DNA from 3 places in the Erwinia sp. L03-1 genome. Region 1 is predicted to be linked to each of the others. Evidence: predicted binding sites of a transcription regulator. Region 1 holds the regulator's gene; each other region holds the start of a gene.

Region 1 (5,375 bases):
GTTAGCCAGCACCGCCGTGCCGTAGGTGGAAGAGGCGACGCCCGTTCCCCCCATTGCATCGTTACGCGCATCATAATAATTACCGGCAGCAAGAGCGCTCAGAGGAGCAAGGAACAAGACGGGGAAAACCGCAGGCCGGGACAGCCTGTTCAACTTACCGATCAATTTAATCATTTTACCGTAGACCCATCCAGAAAAGGAAAAAGCGCTTAACGTAAGCGAGAAGAGTGCGACTGCCTGCATAATGGACACAGAGGCAGCTATTCATTGCCGTGAAGTAAATAACAATGCGTGGGCTTATCAGCTCATTGCCGATTTATTTATCTGTTATCACACTAATCGTTTAGCCCGGTATCTCAATCCTTTACGCTTAAAATGCCGCTATTCCTTATCTCAAGGTAGTCAGTAACGTTTGTGGCTGCAAATTACATAAAAGATGTTTTATAGACCTTTTACGTCATATCTCTAAATGCTCTGACAGATTAAGAGAGCTTAATGATAGCCCCTTTAGTCAAATACCAATCATTTCTGGAATTTTTTCAGCAGCTTACCCCTGACGGTTAATTCACAAAAGAGGTGCGCGAGGGGATTCGGCGTTTTGTGGCGGGCGTGATAACATAACAATTCGATCTGGCGTGAGGGGGAAGAAAAATGACCACTAGCAGTGCTGAAAAAATCCTGTCACAAGCGGAATCACTTTGTCAGCAGCGTAATGTAAGACTGACGCCTCAGCGTCTGGAAGTGCTGCGGCTGATGAGCGGACACCACGGGGCCATTAGCGCCTACGATTTGCTTGATCTGCTGCGCACCACGGAACCCCAGGCTAAGCCCCCTACCGTCTATCGCGCGCTGGATTTTCTGCTGGAACAGGGATTTGTTCATCGCGTTGAGTCTACCAACAGCTACGTTGTCTGCCATCATTTTGAGCAACCTTCCCACACCTCTGCCATGCTGATCTGCGATCGCTGCGGGTCTGTCGCCGAGAAGCACGCGGAAGGGGTTGAAAATATCCTGAATACGCTGGCCCTTAACTCAGGCTTTACCCTGTCCCATAGCATCATCGAAACGCATGGATTATGTCGGGACTGTAGCGAGGTTGAGGCCTGTACCCATCAGGACAATTGCCACCACGATCACACCCAAAATGCCGGTAAAAAGCGCGGACGCTAACCGGAATGCGAGAAACGCCCCCAGGAGATACATTCAGGACAATAAAGAGGTAAAGATCGCAGATCGTTGCTCAGGTTGGTGTGTACAGGATAACCACTCAGCCTGGATCGTATGATAACTGCCTGGGACAGGGTTTGGATGATTGCCGCTCAGGTGTGGTGTGGGTAAAGGTTGAAAAGGGGATGCGGAGTTTAAGCGGCACGGTCCATGTGCCTGGGTAGGAGTATCTTCCTGAAACGCTTTAATGCTGTCAGAGAAAAGAACTTACTTATCAGAAGCGGTGATTATTGTGGCTTTCCCAGTCGCTGACTTCTTTCTCAGCCTGGTCTTTTGCGTAGCCATAGCGCTCCTGAATTTTACCGACCAGCTGATCGCGTTTACCTTCTACGACCGTCATGTCGTCATCGGTCAGCTTGCCCCATTTTTCTTTCACTTTACCCTTCAACTGTTTCCAGTTACCGCCGGCTTCATCTTTATTCATCTTGTGTCTCCTGACTTTGAGTGTAAAGAGCTTTAGGTGTAAGAGATTTAGTACAATCGTCTAAGCATAACGCCTGGCAGCAATATAAAACGCTGCTGAACTGCTTAACCTAACGATAATTGTAGTAGAAGATGAGGGGATTGCACGGAACGACACGATAATAAGCGGCAGATTAAGACTATTCCTGCCCGGGTGGATAAAAAACTGTTTTTTATCAATGATTAACCAGGCGATGCAAGATACATTTCACTGACCCGAAGGCAAAAACCACGTTCCGTTGCGCTGGTGCCGCCGCCATATCGCGCCCTGCGTTAGCCCTCTTAACAGCAGAAAAACCGTGACCGCCAGCCACAGACCGTGATTCCCCAGCACCGGAACGGTAATCAGGGTCAGGCCATAACCCAGCGCCGCCAGTGCCATGCTGTTACGCATCTCTGCGGCGCGGGTTGCACCGATAAACATGCCATCCAGCAGGTAACACCAGACGCCGCATACCGGCAGAAGGACCTGCCAAATCAGGTAGCGATCCGCCTGCTGCTGTAAAGCAGGGATCGAGGTAAGCAGTGCGACAATATAAGGCCCGGCAAAGGCATAGAGCAGTGAGAAAAACAGCGCGACCCATCCCGCCTGACGGCATGCCGCGTGCCATATCAGCAGCACAAGATTCGCCAGCGTGGCAGGCGCGCTGAGCCAGCGGATATGCATAAACAGTGATGCCTGGTACTGCACGTCAGGATCGCCGCCGACCAGCGTCAGCGCCAGATGCGTAAGAGGGGATTGCAGGGCGATAAAAGCCAGTCCGCCCGCCAGCGCAATGCAGAGAGGCTGCATAAGCGCGCGTGCAAGCGCAGCTTTGTCACCCGGCACCGAAAGCCTGAGCGGTCAGTCCGGTGGTGCTCATGCGCAGAAAAAGCAGCAGCATAAACAGGAAGCTGGTGATGGTGGTGCCGATCGCAACGCCCGCAAGATAGACAGGCTTATCGAGGTGGCCAATGACAGCGGTATCGACCAGCCCCAGCAGCGGCACGGTAATATTTGAGAGGATCATCGGCAGCGCAAGCCGCCAGAGGCTTTTGTCAGCAGCGTTTAGAAATCGCATCGGTACCCACTGCGCGACGGGTGTCTGCGCAAGTCACTGTCATACACATCGTCTGCTGAGTGGTAGCCAACGATAAACTGACGCGCTGGCGAAGCGGCGCGTCAGTTAACAGTCAGTTAGAACGGATAAAACGGTTATCAAACCCAGTTACCGTTACGGATCACACCCACGGCAAGACCTTCAATCGACAGGGTCTGCTGGCGAAGATCGACGACGATCGGCTCGAAATCGCTGTTTTCAGGCAGAAGATGGACCGTGTTGCCCTGCTTTTTCAGCCGTTTGACGGTAACTTCATCATCAATACGTGCAACCACAACCTGGCCGTTACGCACTTCCTGGGTTTTGTGCACCGCCAGAAGATCGCCATCCATAATGCCAATATCTTTCATCGACATGCCACTCACGCGCAGCAGGAAGTCGGCGCTGGGTTTAAACAAACCTGGGTCAACCTTGTAGTGGCCTTCGATATGTTCCTGGGCCAGCAGCGGCTCACCGGCGGCGACGCGGCCAATCAGCGGCAGGCCTTCTTCGTCTTCCATCATCAGTCGAATGCCGCGCGAGGCACCGGACACAATCTCAATTACGCCTTTACGTGCCAGTGCCTTGAGATGTTCTTCCGCCGCATTTGGGGAGCGGAAGCCAAGCTGTGCGGCAATTTCTGCCCGCGTTGGCGGCATGCCGGTCTGGTTAATATGGGCGCGTATCAGGTCATAAACCTGTTGCTGTCTTACCGTTAGTGCTTTCATCCCGCCCCCTGGTTGTTTATACAGTCGACTGTGAGTATATACAGGTATTTGCGCAATGAAAACCTAAAGATGGACAAAAAACAGCAGTTTGTCTGATTCTGGAACGTCTATCGCATATGTGGCACTAACAACATCAGCCAGGTGGTCATCGCCATGAGAATAGTCAGCAGCACTGCCGCTGAACCCATATCCTTTGCGCGGCCTGCCAGCGGGTGCCGCTCACTGCCGATGCGGTCCACTATCGCTTCTATGGCGCTGTTAAGCAGTTCAACCACGACCACCAGCACCACCGAACCGATCAGCAGCACCCGGGTTATCGGCGTCACGTCCAGCCAGCAGGCCAGCACGATGGCGACAAGCGCCACAATGGCTTCCTGACGAAAAGCCGCCTCGTTTTGCCATGCCGCACGCAGTCCCTGCCACGAATAACCTGCGGCCTTGATAATTCTGGTCAATCCGGTGACGTTATTTGTCATAATGAGGGAACCCTTTGAACTGTTTAACGTCAATGTCTGGGTGGCGCACATTTTGCAACACCACAGATCTCACTGGCGCTTTCTGGTATGCTTGCCGCGCTTTGCTAACAAGAGGCTTCATGTTGTCTATGTCAGGTTGGCGTAATTTATATTATAACCTATTGAATTTACCGGTTAAATTCTTGCTAAAGAGTAAGGCGATCCCCGCCGAGCCGGTCGCTGAACTGGGGCTTGATACGTCGCGCCCTATTATGTATGTGCTGCCTTACGATTCAAAGGCCGATCTGCTCGCGCTACGTGAACAGTGTCGCAAACAGGATCTCCCCGATCCCTTAGATCCGCTGGAAATCGATGGGACAGTGCTGCCCCGCCATGTCTTTATTCATGACGGTCCGCGCGTATTCCCCTATTTTGTGCCGAATATTGAATCGGTAAAGCTGTTTCACGAATATCTGGATCTGCACCGCAGCAACCCGCTGCTGGACGTGCAGATGGTCCCGGTATCGGTGATGTTTGGCCGCGCCCCTGGCCGTGAGGTTCAGGGCGAGAGTCAGCCCCATCTTCGCGTGCTTAACGGCATTCAAAAGTTCTTCGCCGTACTGTGGCTGGGCCGTGACAGCTTCGTGCGCTTTTCGCCGATGCTCTCCCTGCGGCGCATGGCAACGGAGCACGGCACCGATAAAACCATTGCTCAGAAGCTGGCTCGCGTGGCGCGCATGCATTTTGCCCGCCAGCGCCTGGCCGCCGTTGGACCGCGCCTGCCCGTTCGCCAGGACCTGTTCAACAGGCTCCTGCAGTCCAGGGCGATTGCTAAAGCAGTAGAGGACGAAGCGCGCAGCAAAAAAATCCCCTTTGAAAAGGCTCAGCAGAATGCCGTTGAGCTGATGGAGGAGATTGCCGCCGACTTCTCTTATGAAGCCATACGCCTGACCGACCGCATTATGGGCTGGACGTGGAGCAAGCTTTATCAGGGTATTAACGTTAACGGCGGCGAGCGCGTACGCCAGCTGGCGCAGGATGGACACGAGATAGTCTATGTTCCCTGCCATCGCAGCCATATGGATTATCTGCTGCTCTCCTACGTGCTCTATCATCAGGGGCTGGTGCCGCCGCACATTGCTGCCGGGATCAATCTGAACTTCTGGCCTGCCGGGCCGATATTCCGCCGCCTTGGCGCGTTCTTTATCCGCCGTACCTTTAAAGGCAACAAACTCTACTCCACGGTATTCCGCGAGTATCTGGGCGAGCTGTTCACCCGCGGCTACTCGGTCGAGTATTTTGTTGAGGGCGGACGTTCGCGCACCGGTCGCCTGCTTGATCCGAAAACCGGCACGCTGTCGATGACCATTCAGGCCATGCTGCGCGGCGGCAACCGTCCAATCACGCTGGTGCCGATCTATATC
Region 2 (5,375 bases), 810 kb from region 1:
GATACCCAGCCACAGGCTGCGCACGGTGCAGCTGCCGACGTGACCGATATGGCTGAACAGCGCACGGTCAAAAGTAGCGAGGTCGTGATTTTGTGCCGCCGCCATTTCGGTCAGTACATACGGATGGCAGCGAATCGCCCCCTGGCCGAAGATAATCATGCTGCGGGTGAGGATATTTGCCCCTTCCACGGTGATGGCCACCGGCGCACCCTGATAGGCACGGGCAATGAAGTTGCCCTTGCCGAGCATAATCCCTTTGCCACCGGCGATATCCATCGCATCAATAATCGCCCGCTGCCCGCGATGGGTGCAGTGGTATTTCACAATGGCAGAGAGCACCGCCGGTTTTTCACCCAGCACAATACCGTAGGTGATCAGCGAAGCGGCGGCATCCATCATCCAGGCATTACCGGCGATACGCGCCAGCGGCTCTTCAATACCTTCCATTTTGCCTATCGGCAGGCGGAACTGGCGGCGAATATGGGCGTAGGCCCCGATAGCCATTGCAATGCTTTTCAGGCTGCCCGTTGAGTTGGAGGGGAGGGTGATACCGCGTCCCACCGAGAGACACTCGACCAGCATACGCCAGCCCTGTCCGGCCATCTTCGGCCCGCCGATAATGGTATCAATGGGAACAAAAATATCCTTGCCGCGCGTCGGACCGTTCTGGAAAGGCACGTTGAGCGGGAAGTGACGTTTACCGATCTCCACGCCCGGCGTATGGGTAGGGATCAGCGCGCAGGTAATACCCAGCGACTCCGTATCGCCCAGCAGATGGTCGGGATCGTAAAGCTTAAACGCCAGCCCCAGCACTGTCGCAATCGGCGCAAGGGTAATGTAGCGCTTATTCCAGCTGAGGCGCATACCCAATACCTGCTGTCCCTGCCAGTCACCCATGCAGACAATGCCGGTGTCGGGAATGGCGCCGGCATCGGATCCTGCTTCCGGGCTGGTCAGGGCAAAACAGGGGATCTCCTCTCCGCGGGCCAGACGCGGCAGATAGTGATTTTTCTGCGCATCAGTGCCGTAATGCTGAAGCAGCTCGCCGGGGCCAAGCGAATTGGGCACGCCCACGGTGATCGCCAGAATGCCCGAGACGCCCGCCAGCTTCTGCAATACCAGCGCCTGGGCGTAAGCGGAAAATTGCAGGCCGCCGTACTCTTTCCTGATGATCATCGCGAAGAAGCGGTGCTCTTTCAGAAAGGCCCACAGCTCGGGCGGCAAATCGGCCATTTCATGGGTAATCGCGAAGTCGTTTGCCATACGGCAGGCTTCCTCTACCGGCCCGGACAGAAAAGCCTGTTCATCGGCGGTGAGGCGCGGCTGCGGGTAGTCATGCAGCTTCTGCCAGTCGGGGTTGCCGCGAAATAGCTCGCCTTCCCACCAGGTGGTGCCCGCCTCAATCGCCTCTTTTTCGGTACGCGACATCGGTGGCATCACCTTTTGAAAGGTGCGCAGCATCGGCTTAGAGAACATCGCCCGCCTTACGGGCAGCAGGTTTAATGGCAGCAGAATCACCGCCAGCGGAATTAGCAGCCACGGCGTCCAGACGCCACCTGCGGCCCAGGCAATGCACCATACCAGCAGGGCGAGACTGCTTAACGGCAGGTTTACGCGATGATAAAACAGGGCGGCAATCAGGACGATCGTCGCAAGGCAGCTAAGAGCCAGCATAAAATTTCTCCAGAAGTAAGAGGTCTGACCTGTTAGGAGTATATGTAGTTGAGATGGTTTTTATTAGCAATCTGGTTACATAATAATTACAACCTGGCTCACACTCCGCGTGTATCACGCGTGAAACGTCTGGACCGGCAGGAAGGGTGCTGTTCCCCCCTCCTGCAAGTTGATAAACTGGCGGCGACCTCACTTAAAAGGATCTCTCTATGTATCAGGACATCATTCGTGCAGAACTCAATGAAGCCGCCGAAACGCTCACCCATTTCCTGAGCGATGACGCCAATATCCATGCCATTCAGCGCGCGGCCGTGCTGCTGGCAGATGCATTTAAAGCGGGGGGCAAAGTCCTTTCCTGTGGCAACGGCGGATCGCACTGTGATGCGATGCACTTTGCTGAAGAGCTGACCGGACGCTACCGGGAAAACCGTCCGGGCTATCCGGCCATTGCCATTTCGGACGTCAGCCATATCTCCTGCGTCAGCAATGACTTCGGCTACGACTATGTCTTCTCTCGCTACGTTGAGGCGGTAGGCCGCACGGGCGACGTGCTGTTTGGTATCTCAACCTCGGGTAATTCGGCCAACGTCCTGAAGGCGATTGACGCCGCGCGTGCGCAGGGCATGAAGGTGATCATCCTGACCGGCAAAGATGGCGGCAAGATGGATGGCCTGGCTGACGTAGAGATCCGCGTGCCGCACTTCGGCTATGCCGATCGCATTCAGGAGATCCACATCAAGGTTATTCATATCCTGATCCTGCTGATTGAAAAAGAGATGGCGAAGTAACCCTTTCCCGGCCCTGGTAGCAGGGCCTTACTGCGAGGTAGTCGCTATGTGTGAACTGCTCGGGATGAGCGCCAACGTTCCTACGGACATCTGTTTCAGCTTTACCGGTCTTGTCCAGCGCGGTGGGGGAACCGGTCCGCACAAGGATGGCTGGGGGATTACCTTTTATGAAGGAAAAGGCTGTCGCACATTCAAGGATCCCCAACCCAGCTTTAATTCGCCTGTCGCACGGCTGGTGCAGGAGTATCCGATTAAATCGCATTCCGTGGTAGCGCACATTCGCCAGGCGAACCGGGGCGAGGTGGCGCTGGAAAATACGCATCCCTTTACCCGCGAGCTGTGGGGCCGCAACTGGACCTATGCGCATAATGGGCAGCTGAAAGGCTACCGAACGCTGGATACCGGTCCCTTTCGGGCGGTCGGCGAAACCGACAGCGAACAGGCATTTTGCTGGCTGCTGCACAAGCTGACCACGCGCTATCCGCGTACGCCGGGCAACTGGCCTGCGGTATTTCGCTATATTGCCGAACTGGCGACGGAGCTGCGGAAAAAGGGTGTATTCAATATGCTGCTGTCGGATGGCCGCTATCTGATGGCTTTTTGCTCGACGAATCTGTTCTGGATAACCCGTCGGGCACCGTTTGGCAAGGCTACGCTGCTGGATCAGGACGTTGAGATTGATTTTCAGAAGCAGACCACGCCGAATGACGTGGTCACGGTGATCGCTACCCAGCCCCTGACGGGCAATGAAACCTGGCACAAAATTGCGCCAGGCGACTGGGCGCTATTTTGTCTGGGTGAGCGCCAGCGATGAACCGGTAGCCGGGGCGCTAAGCAGTGACCCCGGGCTATTCAGCACGTAGTGACCGTCGCTGACGCTGACCGAAGGCGGCAGGTGGGTCTGCACAAACTGGGCGTAGCCCGGTTGCAGCTGCTGCCAGAAGCTGTAGTACACCGAGTTACGGTGACGCTGCATATTGCTTTCGGTCATGCGGAACGGATAGATGCTTAATTCGATACGTGGCTGACCGTTACGCAGCGCGGCTTCCACAAAGCGATAGATATCCTGAATATTGGTATCGGTCATCGCATAACAGCCGATAGACACGCAGCTGCCGTGGATCATCAGATATTTCCCTTCATATCCCTGCTGACGATCGTAGGCGTTAGGGAAGCCGACGTTAATCGCCCGATAAAAGCGGCTGTCGGGTTTTAACTGGGAAAGCCCGACGCTGTAAAACCCTTCCGGACTTTTAAAATCTCCCTGACGGCGCTTAGGCCCCAGGCCACCAGAGAAATTACAAATTCGATAGCTGTCTATTAAACGATAATCGTTGCCAATTTTGCCATAAAGCTCAAGCGTGCGTTCTTCTTTGAATATCTGAATATACACAGGCGTGCCAATTAGATGTTTCTTTAATTCTTTGCTTACCGGTGCCAGCGGCAGTACCGGGGTGGTGGGTACGCTGGCGAAAACAACGGCTGGCAGAAAAAACATCGCAAAAAGGAGTGCGATTTTGCCCATTCTGGTTCCCTTGAAAAAGGAGGGGTGGATGCGGCGTCCGGGACGCGTTTACAGGCAATATCAGTTGATAGCCGCTATTGCTGCGTCACATTAGCATTGTCTATTTTTTTATCAAGAGAGCTGAGTATAAAATACTGAATAAAAATGTGGCTCAGCCCTTTGCCGCTGTGCTTTGGCTAAACGGGTAATATTGTCATTCGCTTATTTCGCTGTATACTTATCCAGTACAGTTGGAGGGGGATATGCGGAAGATCATTCACGTCGATATGGACTGCTTTTATGCCGCAGTAGAGATGCGCGACGATCCCAGCCTGCGCAATATCCCGATAGCCATCGGCGGCAGCCATCTTAAGCGGGGGGTGATCAGCACCGCTAACTACCCGGCGCGCAAGTTTGGCGTACACAGCGCCATGTCCACCGCGATGGCGCTTAAGCTCTGTCCGCATCTTAAGGTGGTGCCTGGCCGTTTCGAGGCCTACAAAGAAGCCAGCGCCCATATTCGTGAAATATTCTCGCGCTATACCTCCCTGATTGAGCCGCTCTCTCTGGATGAAGCCTATCTTGACGTCACCGACAGCCTGCACTGCCACGGGTCGGCCACGCTGATGGCGCGCGAAATTCGCCAGACCATCAGTCGGGAGCTGAATCTGACCGCCTCGGCAGGCGTAGCGCCGGTGAAATTTGTCGCCAAAATTGCCTCCGATCTGAATAAACCCGACGGGCAGTTCGTGATAACCCCTGATGAAATGTCGCAGTTTCTGCTGACGCTGCCGCTGGCGAAGATCCCCGGCGTCGGCAAGGTGACGGCCAAAAAGCTGGAGGAAATGGGGCTGATGACCTGCGGCGACGTGCAGAAAACCGATCTTGCCGCGCTGCTCCGGCGCTTTGGCAAGTTTGGCCGGGTGCTGTGGGAGCGCTGTAACGGCATTGATGAGCGGGAGGTGGTGACCGATCGCCTGCGCAAATCCCTCGGCGTTGAGCGTACCCTGTCGGAGGATATCCACAGCTGGGAAGAGTGCCTGAAAATTATCGACTTCCTCTATGAGGAGCTGGAGCGCCGCCTGATCAAGATCAAGCCAGACCGGCTGATTGCCCGCCAGGGCGTCAAGCTTAAGTTTAATGATTTCCAGCAGACCACGCAGGAGCACGTCTGGCCCGAGCTGAATAAAGACGACATGATTGCGGTGGCGAAGAAGGCCTGGGAGGAGCGGCGGAGTGGGCGCGGCGTCAGGCTGGTCGGACTGCACGTGACGCTGCTCAATCCCCAGATTGAACGTCAGCTGCTGTTGGGTTTATAGCGGGTAAGAGCGGGCAGCAACAGGGGCAGGCGCACGGCCCGCAGGGAAGCAGCAGGCGGAACAGGGTCCGCCTGCCGCTCAGGCTTACTT
Region 3 (5,375 bases), 1.2 Mb from region 1:
GCATGGCGGCTGGCTGATGGTGGATGACGCACACGGCATTGGCACCGTCGGAGAGCAGGGGCGCGGCAGCTGCTGGCAGCAAAACGTCCGTCCCGAGCTGCTGGTGGTGACCTTTGGCAAAGCCTTTGGCGTCAGCGGCGCGGCGGTACTCTGTCAGCAGGACACCGCCGACTACCTGCTGCAATTTGCCCGCCACCTGATTTACAGCACCGCCATGCCGCCCGCGCAGGCCTGTGCGCTGACTGCCGCACTGACCTGCGTTCAGCAGGGGGACGATCGCCGCCAGCGACTGGCGCAAAATATCCATCAGTTCCGCGACGGCGCGCGCGCGCGCGGCCTGACGCTGTTTCCCTCTCTGACCGCTATCCAGCCACTGGTTGTCGGTGATGAACATCGCGCGCTGGCGCTGGCAGAGAGGCTGCGCCAGCTTGGCTGCTGGGTGACGGCCATCCGACCGCCCACCGTTCCCCCAGGCACGGCGCGGCTGCGTATTACGCTCAGCGCGGCGCATCAGGCGGAGGATATTGAACAACTGCTGGACCTGCTGCATCAGGCGACTTGTCCGGCGGACGGGTTACCGACTGACGCCGCGCCTCACCCGGCGTGCGGAGGAGGAGCATGACGCACGCTGTCGATAAACAGGCCATCGCCCAGGCCTTTGGTCGCGCCGCAGAGGGTTACAACCAGCATGCCGAACTTCAGCGTCTGAGCGGCGAGGCGCTGGCCGGTTTTGCCACCCGCCAGCGGGATTTGAACGTGCTGGATGCCGGTTGCGGCACCGGCTGGTTTAGCCAGCGCTGGCGCGAGGCGGGAAACCACGTTACCGCGTTCGACCTTTCCGCCCAGATGCTGGAGCGGGCGCGAGCCGAAAAGACCGCCAATGACTACCGCCAGGGCGATATTGAAGCGCTGCCCTTTCACGCAGCAGAATTTGATCTCTGCTGGAGCAACCTTGCGGTGCAGTGGTGCAGTGATTTGCGCCAGGCCCTGGCTGAACTGTGCCGGGTGACCCGCCCGGGAGGACAGGTTCTGTTTTCCACCCTGGAAGCGGGTTCGCTCGGCGAAGTTCAGCTCGCCTGGCAGCATCTCAACCTTCCCGCGCCGGTTAACCGGTTTTTATCCACCGGGCAGATTGCCGAAGCGGGAGAGGGGACAGCGCTAACGTTACACCGCCAGACGCTGACGCTGGCCTTCCCCGACGTGCTGAGTGCGCTGCGCTCGCTGAAGGGGATTGGGGCAACGCACCTGCATCAGGGGCGGCATGGCGCACTGCTGACCCGCCGTCATCTTCAACAGCTTGAGCAGGTCTGGCCCCGCGACGCGCGCGGCTGCCTGCTGAGCTACCATCTGATTTATGGAGTAATTAACCGTGACTGAACGTTGGTTTATAACCGGAACGGACACCGAAGTGGGGAAAACCGTCGCCAGCACCGCCCTGCTACAGGCGGCCAGGCAGGCGGGTTTTCGCTGCGTGGGATACAAGCCCGTCGCTTCCGGCAGTGAGATCACGCCACAGGGGCTGCGCAATGAGGATGCGTTAGTCCTGCAAAAGGCGTCCGCCGTGGATCTCCCTTACGACAGCATTAATCCGATGGCGTTTGTGGAGCCTACCGCTCCGCATATCCTCAGCGCGGAGGAGGGCAGGCCTATCGATTTTCAGCAGCTTTCTGCCGGGCTGAAGGCCCTGACGCAGCAGGCGAACTGGGTGCTGACCGAGGGGGCTGGCGGCTGGTTCACCCCGCTCACCGACAGCGCAACCTTCGCCGACTGGGTGCGGGCTGAACAGCTGCCGGTTGTGCTAGTAGTGGGGATCAAGCTGGGCTGTATTAACCATGCGCTGCTGACCGCGCAGGCGATTCTGGCCAGCGGTCTGCGGCTGGCAGGGTGGATAGCAAACGCTGTTCAGCCGCCGGGCAAGCGGCATCAGGAGTATCTGGCCACGCTGGCGCAGCGGCTCCCGGCGCCGATGCTGGGCGAAATTCCCTACCTGACCGAGGCCGGGGACTTTGAGCAGCTGGGGCAATACGTCAGGCTGCCGGTGTGAATCGCGGCGCCAGCCAGCGCAACCGGGGCTGGCAGCATGCTGGAGCGGTATGACGCGCCGCTACCGGGCGCTCAGACCGCCAGCCAGGTATTAACCATATTCTCATCAAGCTGAGCAACGGTGCCGTGCGCCACGTTGCGCCCCTGGTGCAGCAGGAGAAAGTAGTCGGCCACCCGGCGGATAAACGAGATGCGCTGTTCAAGCAGCAGGATGGTCAGGCCGAAGTCATGGTTAAGGCGGTGGATAAGATTGCCCATCTCCTCCTCCAGCCAGGAGGACATTCCCTCCATCGGTTCATCCAAAATCAGCAGCCTGGGCTCCAGCACCAGCGCCCTCGCCAGGGCCAGCTGTTGCTGCTGATCGGCGCGCAGATCGCCGCTGCGCTGGTGGCGCAGGGACCAGAGCGCCGGAAAGAGATCGTACACCACCGGAGGGATGGCCCGATGCCTGTCGGGACCCGCACCGGCAAGCAGCGCGATTTGCAGATTGGCCTCCACGCTTAGCTGTGAAAAGAGCTGACGCCGCTGCGGAACATAGCCTATCCCCAGCGCGGCCCGCTGTTCTACGGGCTGCAGCAGCAGATCCTGCGGCGGCAGGCTCCCCTCCTGCCAGATAATCGAGCCGCTGTTGATGGGCAGATTACCCATAATACAGTTAACCAGGGTGGTTTTGCCCATGCCGGGGCGGCCCAGCACGCCGGTGCAGGTGCCAGGCGGTAATTCGAGATCGACATCCCACAAAATATGGTTTTGTCCGTAAAACTGATTAATTGAACGTAAGCTGAGCATCTGACACTCTCCTTCAGACAGTTATCGATCGCACCTGATTGCATCCGCTCTCCGTCGTCTGTCAAACAGTCTTCAATGCCTTGTATAAGAAACCTGCGGCTCTGAGCTTCGTTCTGGTGTAAGGAGCGCGCCGGGTGCTGACCTGCTTCCCGTAGTGTCTTGCAATTGACAGGCCAGGTTGTTAAGTGCTGCACGCAATCATGATACCGACAGGCATTTTGCTGCGGTTATTGGTAATGTTTATTTAATAATTACCGGTAGTGATTTGGTGCTGCACTGCGGCGGTGCCCCGTGCAGGCTGGTGATGGTGCAGTTGCCTGTCTGAGAAGCAGTGAGAGGGGAAAGGATATAAGTAAATAAGGGGTAACCAGGGCTGGCGGCGGCACCAAAACTATGCTTTCTCATCATGCCAATGCTGAAGATTGACAGTGAAAAAAAGCAAAAAAAAATTTTTAGCATCCTTTTTTACCGGCAGCGCAGCTTTATACACAGCAGACGGTTCGGGCGCTCAAATCAGTTATCCACCATTCCTGTGGATAACCATGTGCATGAGCGGCTTAAAACTCACGCCAGGCGAGAGCCAGCGCGGCCTGGGCACGAGTTGCTGTGAAACTCATCTTACGGTGAATGCATAACACTATCAACGACTTGATGAAAATCAAGCAGGATAAAAAAACCGGTCGCGCGCTTCCCGCATTTTGTCAGCCACGCTTGACAAATGTTAAAGTGGCAGACCCTTCTGGGGATAACCTCACTATTCCCTGTTTGATTAAGTATTTAACCGGTTATCTATAAGGACTTAACAACAGGTTCACTTCATCATGCAAAATAACTGTGGATATATCCAGTCTTTTTTGCTGGCAAAATCGCCACGGCAGAGTAAAATTAATCTCCTGTCCGCGAGCATTTATCATCAGGTAGCAATCCAATGAGCAAAGTCTTTAAACTCAACTCCGATTTCCAGCCAGCAGGTGACCAGCCTGAGGCTATTCGCCGTCTTGAAGAGGGGCTGGAGGATGGGCTGGCTCATCAAACCCTGCTGGGGGTGACCGGATCGGGCAAAACCTTCACCGTGGCCAATGTCATTGCCGATCTGAACCGCCCGACTATGGTGCTGGCACCTAACAAAACCCTCGCTGCGCAGCTTTACGGCGAGATGAAAGAGTTTTTCCCCGATAACGCGGTGGAGTATTTCGTCTCCTACTACGACTATTATCAGCCTGAGGCCTATGTGCCCAGCTCCGATACCTTTATTGAGAAAGACGCCTCGGTGAATGAGCACATCGAGCAGATGCGCCTGTCAGCGACCAAAGCGCTGCTGGAACGTCGCGACGTGATTGTGGTGGCGTCGGTGTCGGCCATTTACGGTCTGGGCGATCCCGACCTCTATCTCAAAATGATGCTGCATCTGACGCGGGGTATGGTGATCGACCAGCGCTCGATCCTGCGTCGGCTCTCCGAGCTGCAATATACCCGCAACGATCAGGCTTTCCAGCGCGGGACGTTCAGGGTACGCGGCGAGGTGATCGATATCTTCCCGGCGGAGTCCGATGACTATGCCCTGCGCGTAGAGCTGTTTGACGAAGAGGTGGAACGGCTGTCAATATTTGACCCGCTGACCGGGCAGATCGAATCGGTGATCCCTCGCTATACCATCTATCCCAAAACGCACTATGTAACGCCGCGCGAGCGCATTTTGCAGGCGATGGAAGAGATCAAAGTGGAGCTGGTTGACCGCAAACGCGTTCTGCTGGAAAACAACAAGCTGCTGGAAGAGCAGCGCATCACCCAGCGTACCCAGTTCGACCTTGAAATGATGAACGAGCTGGGCTACTGCTCGGGGATCGAAAACTACTCGCGCTATCTCTCCGGGCGCGGTCCGGGCGAAGCGCCCCCGACCCTGTTTGACTACCTGCCTGCCGACGGGCTGCTGGTTATTGACGAATCACACGTCACCATTCCGCAGATCGGGGGGATGTATCGCGGTGACCGGGCGCGTAAAGAGACGCTGGTGGAGTATGGTTTCCGGCTGCCGTCCGCGCTGGATAACCGCCCAATGAAATTCGAAGAGTTTGAGGCGCTGGCACCGCAGACCATCTACGTCTCTGCCACGCCGGGCAATTACGAGCTGGAGAAATCGGGCGGTGAGGTGATCGACCAGGTGGTGCGTCCTACCGGGCTGCTCGACCCCCTGATTGAGGTGCGCCCGGTCGGTACCCAGGTTGACGACCTGCTGTCTGAAATCCGCAAGCGCGCTGTGATCAATGAGCGCGTGCTGGTGACGGTACTGACCAAAAGGATGGCGGAAGACCTTACCGAGTATCTCGAAGAGCACGGCGAGCGCGTTCGCTATCTGCACTCGGACATTGATACCGTGGAGCGCGTGGAAATTATCCGCGATCTGCGGCTGGGCAAGTTTGACGTGCTGGTGGGGATCAACCTGCTGAGGGAAGGACTGGATATGCCGGAGGTGTCGCTGGTGGCGATACTGGATGCCGACAAAGAGGGCTTCCTGCGCTCCGAGCGTTCGCTGATCCAGACCA

What was found. Region 1 encodes LexA, which represses DNA repair genes until DNA is damaged. Its sites were predicted from a motif close to TNCTGTATGTACATACAGNA; they were not measured.
Region 2: a site for LexA is predicted at 4,195-4,214, ahead of dinB (DNA polymerase IV). Genes of this name have one in related genera too.
Region 3: a site for LexA is predicted at 3,663-3,682, ahead of uvrB (excinuclease ABC subunit UvrB). Genes of this name have one in related genera too.

What each region holds. Positions count from the first base shown of each region.
Region 1 is NZ_CM178762.1:4,314,215-4,319,589, forward strand. Features, by position in the region: gene AC4PCC_RS19790 (conjugal transfer protein TraF) at 1-174, opposite strand, end outside; gene zur (zinc uptake transcriptional repressor Zur) at 652-1,170, shown strand; gene AC4PCC_RS19800 (CsbD family protein) at 1,442-1,651, opposite strand; partial or broken gene AC4PCC_RS19805 (MATE family efflux transporter) at 1,898-2,750, opposite strand; gene lexA (transcriptional repressor LexA) at 2,888-3,496, opposite strand; gene AC4PCC_RS19815 (diacylglycerol kinase) at 3,604-3,972, opposite strand; gene plsB (glycerol-3-phosphate 1-O-acyltransferase PlsB) at 4,101-5,375, shown strand, end outside.
Region 2 is NZ_CM178762.1:3,500,417-3,505,791, reverse strand. Features, by position in the region: gene fadE (acyl-CoA dehydrogenase FadE) at 1-1,674, opposite strand, end outside; gene lpcA (D-sedoheptulose 7-phosphate isomerase) at 1,884-2,462, shown strand; gene AC4PCC_RS16305 (class II glutamine amidotransferase) at 2,509-3,276, shown strand; gene dpaA (peptidoglycan meso-diaminopimelic acid protein amidase) at 3,247-3,987, opposite strand; gene dinB (DNA polymerase IV) at 4,230-5,285, shown strand; gene pepD (beta-Ala-His dipeptidase) at 5,370-5,375, opposite strand, start outside.
Region 3 is NZ_CM178762.1:3,073,264-3,078,638, reverse strand. Features, by position in the region: gene bioF (8-amino-7-oxononanoate synthase) at 1-622, shown strand, start outside; gene bioC (malonyl-ACP O-methyltransferase BioC) at 619-1,377, shown strand; gene bioD (dethiobiotin synthase) at 1,370-2,044, shown strand; gene AC4PCC_RS14150 (ATP-binding cassette domain-containing protein) at 2,116-2,832, opposite strand; gene AC4PCC_RS14145 (hypothetical protein) at 3,261-3,467, shown strand; gene uvrB (excinuclease ABC subunit UvrB) at 3,761-5,375, shown strand, end outside.